DNA from 2 places in the Chitinibacter sp. ZOR0017 genome. Region 1 is predicted to be linked to the other one. Evidence: predicted binding sites of a transcription regulator. Region 1 holds the regulator's gene; the other holds the start of a gene.

Region 1 (3,420 bases):
GTGGCGGTTGTAGCCTCTAACCCCGGCGAAATCGTACTGCTGTCCCCGGTAACGGGTGAGGTGGTAGCTCTGGAAGATGTGCCCGATGCGGCATTTGCGACCCGAGCAGTGGGTGAAGGTGTGGCGATTCTGCCAACCGGTAATCAAGTTGTTGCGCCGTGTGATGGCCAATTGGTGAAGATCTTCAACACCAACCATGCTTTCGCACTGATCAATGATGCCGGTGTTGAGCTGATCGTGCACATCGGGATTGAAACCGTGAAGCTGGGCGGGCAAGGTTTTACCCGTCTGGTTGAGCAAGGTAGCCAAGTGAAAGCCGGCCAGCCGGTGCTTGAGCTGGATCTGGAATACTTGCGCAACAATGCTAAATCGGTGATCAGCCCGGTGGTATTGACCAATGCTGATCAATTTGCCCCATTGGCCAATCTGGCTAGCGGCGCAGTGGTTGCAGGTCAAACCCCGCTCTACACCATCAAAAGCAAATAAGTAGTTGAGTAATAAAAAAGCCACCTTCGGGTGGCTTTTTTATTTGCTTACGCCTGTAAGAGCTTGAGCGAGACTGCTCGCCTTATTGCTGGCTGAGTAGTTGCGCCAGCTGGTGAGTGGGGCTGTATTCGTTGCTAATTAATGGCGCAAAGGCCTGCTCAAGCTGTGGGTGGTGTGCCTGAAATGCTGCAGGTGGAAAATCCTGCAAAAAGCGATGGGCGAGGCCGCGCAGGGTAGAGAGCTGTAGCTGTTGTTGCAAGAGCTGATGGCTCAGTGCCGTTAGCAGTGGCCCTTGCTGCTGAAACGGGTTGGGCTGTTGCAATGTGCTGAGGATGGCTTGCCAGTCTTGCTGTTCGGCGCTTTGCGAAGACGGCAATAGCGTCTGCCAGATCTGCTGAATAAACCCGCCGCAGCCGCGCGGGCCGAGGTGCAGCCAGCCATTGGCCAAGGGGGCGAGCAGATCCAGTATTTCGACAGATTGTTCAAGCGCGGCATGCTCGCCGCTGGCCGCCAGCATAAAGCCGTGCAGGCCGGCCAGAGGGCTGGGCAGGATGATGACTTCGCACAGCGGATGCTCAGGATAGTGTTGCTGCAGATAGGGAGAGCAGGGGTGAAACAGCAAAATTGCTTCATCCGTGGCGATGCTGGGTAGCTGTTGGCTGAGCGGGTGCAGGCAGTAGGCTGTTTGGCGCGGGGCTTGCCAGTGCAACCGGCTGGCTATTAGGGGTATAAGGCTAGAGGGGGCAATCAAATGGGCGTGGCGCATGATACCCCCGGTGGTGTTTTATTCGTCGTGACAGGTATTCAAGAGTTTTTTCAGACTGTCGATGTTTTCCAGTTCGATTAAGCGGTTTTGCACTTTAATCAAACCTTGGTCCTGGAATTTGGAGAGTGTACGGCTCACGGTTTCCAGTTTCAGTCCCAGATAGCTGCCGATTTCTTCCCGCGTCATGCGCAGATGGAAGCTGCTGGATGAATAGCCGCGTACTGCAAAGCGTTGTGACAGATTCAGCAAGAATGCGGCAAGGCGCTCTTCGGCTTTCATATTGCCCAGCAATAGCATCACGCCGTGATCGCGCACGATTTCGCGGCTCATGACTTTGTGTAGATGGCGTTGCAGCAGCGGTACATCGCGCGAGAGGTCTTCGATGTCGCTAAATGGCAGCTCACATACTTCGCTGTCTTCCAGGGCGATGGCATCGCAAGTGTGTACATCGGTGCTGATGGCATCCATGCCCAGCAATTCGCCCGACATGTGAAAGCCGGTGACTTGCTCGCGGCCGTCTTCAGAAATCACGCTGGCTTTGAAGAAGCCCAGACGCACCGCATACAGCGAGCGGAATGGCTCTCCGGCACGATACAGCGCCTCGCCACGTTTGATGGGGCGGGCCTGGGTGATCAGTTTATCCAGCTCAGACATTTCATCCTGGGAGAGGCCGATGGGCAGACACAGCTCACGCAAACTGCAGTTAACACATGAATTGCGCAGATGGCGTGGGGTCATGTCGCGTACTTGGATGGGGGAAATCATCAACTTCTCACCAGAAAACAAAAACAGGGAAACATTGTACCGCTAGCGCGTGCTAATTACCGCATGCGCTGTCACGATGAATTGATTTTAATCAAACCAGAGGATTAGGCCAGCTCTTATTCTGCAGGGGTAGAATCGGAGTAGAGTCACGATGACATTTGTAACAAGCCAGCATCCGCACCCGAACGGCCAAATCGAATTTGATCGCGAGCTGATCGTGCGTTACGACGGCAAAGGGCCGCGCTATACGTCTTACCCGACTGCGGATCGCTTTACGCAAGCCATGACCAGCCCTCAGCTGGAGCAGATATTACAACAACGCTTACCCGGCGCGCTAGCCAATCCGCTATCGTTGTATTTTCACATCCCTTTCTGCAATACCGTATGTTATTACTGCGGCTGTAACAAGATTATTACGAAAGACACCAGCAAAGCGGATGTGTATCTGGATTATCTCGGGCGCGAGCTGGCCCAGTATGCGCAGGCCTTGCCACAGCGCTCGCGGGTCAGTCAGCTGCATTTAGGTGGTGGTACGCCCACATTTTTAAATGAGGCGCAGCTTGAGCGCCTGCTGGGGATGGTGCGTGGCCATTTTGAGCTATTGCCGACAGGCGAATACTCCATCGAGATTGATCCGCGCAAAGTGGGCGAGTCGATGATCCGCATCTTGGCGCAGCTGGGTTTTAACCGGATGAGTGTGGGTATTCAAGATTTCAACCCCGCGGTGCAAGAAGCCGTGAATCGGGTGCAATCGCAAGAAGAAACCCGCACCGTGATTGAAGCCGCCCGCATGCATGGCTTTAAGTCGGTGAGTGTTGATCTGATTTATGGCTTGCCCAAGCAAACCGTGGCTAGTGTCGCTGAAACCATTGCGCAAGTGCTGACGCTGCGCCCGGATCGCATTGCGCTCTACAATTACGCCCATTTGCCCGAGCGCTTTATGCCGCAACGGCGGATTAATGAGGCCGAATTGCCCTCCGCCAGCGATAAGCTGGATATGCTGCAAAACGCCATTCGCGATCTCTTGGCGGCGGGCTACGTGCTGATCGGCATGGATCACTTTGCCTTGCCGAATGATGATCTGGCCGTGGCGCAGCGCCGTGGACGGCTACAGCGCAATTTTCAGGGTTACTCTACCCATGCCGACTGTGATTTGCTGGCCTTTGGCGTGTCGTCGATTGGCAAGGTAGGCGGGCAGTACTACCAGAATGTAAAAACGCTGGAAGAGTACTATCAGGCGGTGGATGCGCAGCAGTTGCCGGTGCAGCGCGGGCTGACGATGAATCGCGATGATGTGATTCGCCGGGCGGTGATTCAGGCGCTAATGTGCCAGTTCGAGCTGTATTTTCAGGCGATTGAAGTCAGCTATATGATCGATTTTGCCGAGTATTTTGCTGACGAGC
Region 2 (3,420 bases), on a different contig from region 1:
CGATGCTTCAATTATATCGTTCAGTTGGCCACTAGCCATGGATAAAAAAACAATCGAGCAATTAAAACAACTGCGCAAAAATCTGCGCAGTGCCAAAGCCACCCCCATTAGCCCGCCCAAACCGAGCGAGGCCGAATTATTTGCCCGCGCCATGCAGGGGGTGCAACCATTAGCGCAGCAATATATTCAGCATCCGCCACGGCATCCTAGCCCCTGGCCACGGCAACAACCGGCTGGGCTTACTGAAGTCATCGCTGACATGAGCGACTTCTGGCCTTGGGATGAGCTAGAGCCGGGCGAAAGCCTGCATTTTGTTCGCCCCGGCTTACGCGTAGAAACGATCCGAAAACTGCGGCGTGGCGATTGGCCGGTGGAGGGTGAATTGGATCTGCATGGTGAAAACATCGATAGCGCTCGCCCCAAAGTCGCGCAGTTTCTGAGCCAGAGCGTGGCGCGGCGTTTGAAATGCGTGCGCATTATTCATGGCAAAGGTCTGAGCTCTCCTGCTGGCCAACCCATTTTGAAACTAAAGCTCAAAAACTGGCTCGCGCAGCGCGATGAAGTGCTGGCCTACACTCAAGCCAGCCCGCAGCTCGGCAGCGCCGGAGCGGTGCTTATTTTGCTGCGCAGCGCCAAAAAATAAGGTGAAGTACATGCAAGCATTTTGGTGCTATTGGCAACATCCGCGCACGAAACAGAGCCTATTTGCACTGTGGACGCTGGCCATATGGGTAGGATCATTAGGGCCGGCCGCACCGCAAGTGGTAGATCAGGGCGACAAAATCCAGCACTTCATCGGGTATGCCACGCTAGCCATTCTGGCATATAGGCTCTGGCCATATACCCTTAGGGTGTGGCTCTTTGCCGCGACGATGGGGGTTTTGGTCGAGATCGCACAATCGTTCACCCCCAATCGCAGTTTTGATCCGCACGACATGCTTGCCAACGCGCTTGGTGCCGCGCTGGGCTTGCTGTTCATCCGCTGCTACTCGCGCTGGCGTCAAAGTTGACTAGGCTGGGGTAAACCAATCTGGAGGAATGCCCCATGTCTATGCCCCGCAGCAGTGTCATTAGCGCCATCAGTGCCCAGCTAGAGCAGCTTAGCCCCGCCGAATTAGAAGCGCTGTATAACCGGCTATACCCGCAAACGCCCATCGTGCAAGTGGGCCCCGCCTTATTCGAACATCAAGATATGGATGATTGATTTAACGCAAAAAACCCCGGCATCGACCGCTAATCTGCGCTGTAAATATTAACCGGCCAAAATGCCAAAAATGAATATCCGCTCGTGCGCGAAAAGCATAGAATATTTTCATGCATTCGGAATACCAAAACCCGAATGTCAGTCAGTAATCGAGTATGTAGCAAGCAAATCATTACAACACCGGCTAGAAACTGATCCAGATCAATTTTTTTCGCTGGCGTGGTGATTAGCATAATTGGATGTAATTTTTTTGTATCGGCCGATGCCTGAACGACGTTTGCCGAACAGCGGTAGAACAGCCAAAAGCGGTTTTGGCACAGGATGTCCAGCCGACATCGCCACAAGGAGATACTCATGAACGCCCCAATCGATAAAGCTCTGGATCAATCACAACTGGACGCCTGGCGCGGGTTTGCCGCCGGTGAGTGGCAACAGCAAGTTGCTGTACGTGATTTTATTCAGGCTAACTACACCCCATACGAAGGGGATGATCAATTCTTGGCGGGGCCGACTGAACGTACGACCCAATTGTGGAATGAACTGTCAGCTTTGCTGAAAGAAGAGCGCAAACGCGGCGTGCTGGAAGTATCCGCCCAGTTTGGCTCAACCATCACCGCCCACGATGCCGGTTATATCAATAAAGATCTGGAAACCATCGTTGGTCTGCAAACCGACGCGCCACTGCGCCGCGCGATTATGCCCAATGGCGGTTTGCGCATGGTGCAAAACGGCCTGAAAGCGTATCACTTCGAAATGAATCCGCAAATCGAAGAGATTTACACCAACTACCGCAAAGACCATAACAACGCCGTATTTGACGCCTACACCCCCGAAATCATGGCCTGCCGTAGCTCAGGCGTGATTACCGGTTTGCCAGATTCATATGGTCGCGGCCGGATTATCGGTGACTATCGCCGCGTGGCGCTGTATGGCGTAGATTTTCTGATTGCTGACAAAAAACGCGAAAAAGCCGAGCTCGATGACGTTGCATTCAGCGAAAATGTGATTCGCCTGCGTGAAGAATTGGCCGAGCAAATCAAAGCGCTGAATGAATTGAAAGTCATGGCCAAAAAATATGGCTTTGATCTGAGCCGCCCAGCCGCCACTGCGCAAGAAGCGGTGCAATGGCTGTACTTTGGTTACCTTGCTGCAGTAAAAGAGCAAAACGGTGCGGCGATGTCGATCGGCCGGATTTCGACTTTCCTCGATATTTACTTCGAACGCGATATCAAAGAAGGGCGCATTACCGAATCGCAAGCCCAGGAATACATCGACCATCTGGTGATGAAGCTGCGGATCGTACGTTTCCTGCGCACGCCAGAATACGATGATCTGTTCTCAGGCGACCCAACCTGGGTGACTGAATCGATCGGCGGCATGAGCGAAGATGGCCGTACTTTGGTCACCAAATCAAGCTTCCGTGTGCTCAACACCCTGTATAACCTCGGCCCAGCGCCAGAGCCTAATCTGACCGTACTGTGGTCAACGTCATTCCCACAAGGCTTTAAAGAATTCTGCGCGAAAGTATCGATCGACACTTCGGCGATTCAGTACGAAAATGATGACTTAATGCGGCCAAAATGGGGTGATGACTACGCCATCGCCTGCTGCGTATCTGCGATGCGCGTGGGTAAACAAATGCAGTTCTTCGGCGCTCGGGTCAATCTGGCCAAAGCCATGCTGTACGCGATCAACGGCGGTGTGGACGAGAAAACCGGCAAACTGGTAGCCAAAGGTTTTGAGCCAATTACAGGCGACGTGCTCAATTACGAAGAGCTGATGGCCAAATACGACAAGATGCTCGATTGGCTAGCCAAAACCTACGTCACTGCACTCAATTGCATTCACTATATGCACGACAAATACGCTTACGAGCGGATCGAAATGGCGCTGCACGACCGCGATATCCTGCGCACAATGGCCTGCGGGATTGCCGGCCTGTCAGTGGCGGCCGATTCGCTGTCAGCCGTGAAACACGCCAAAGTGCATATCAAACGTAACGAAGCCGGTCTGGCGGTCGATTATGTGATCGAAGGCGAATACCCAGCCTACGGTAACAACGACGATCGCGCTGATGATATTGCGGTGTGGCTGTCGACCACTTTCATGGACAAAATCAAAGCCCAGCCAGTGTTCTACCGTGACTCGATGCCAACGCAATCGGTACTGACCATCACTTCAAACGTGGTCTACGGCAAGAAAACCGGTAACACGCC

What was found. Region 1 encodes FNR, which switches genes on or off when oxygen is low (the NO sensors DNR and NnrR bind a similar motif). Its sites were predicted from a motif close to TTGATNNNNATCAA; they were not measured.
Region 2: pflB (formate C-acetyltransferase) is a predicted target of FNR. The motif match lies at 1,396-1,409, and genes of this name have one in related genera.

What each region holds. Positions count from the first base shown of each region.
Region 1 covers NZ_JTLG01000021.1:67,898-71,317, reverse strand. The annotation lists gene L991_RS17680 (PTS glucose transporter subunit IIA) at 1-486, shown strand; gene L991_RS07335 (hypothetical protein) at 569-1,252, opposite strand; gene fnr (fumarate/nitrate reduction transcriptional regulator Fnr) at 1,271-2,017, opposite strand; gene hemN (oxygen-independent coproporphyrinogen III oxidase) at 2,169-3,420, shown strand, end outside.
Region 2 covers NZ_JTLG01000013.1:53,472-56,891, forward strand. The annotation lists gene L991_RS03810 (Smr/MutS family protein) at 38-643, shown strand; gene L991_RS03815 (VanZ family protein) at 654-1,010, shown strand; gene L991_RS17190 (hypothetical protein) at 1,046-1,204, shown strand; gene pflB (formate C-acetyltransferase) at 1,559-3,420, shown strand, end outside.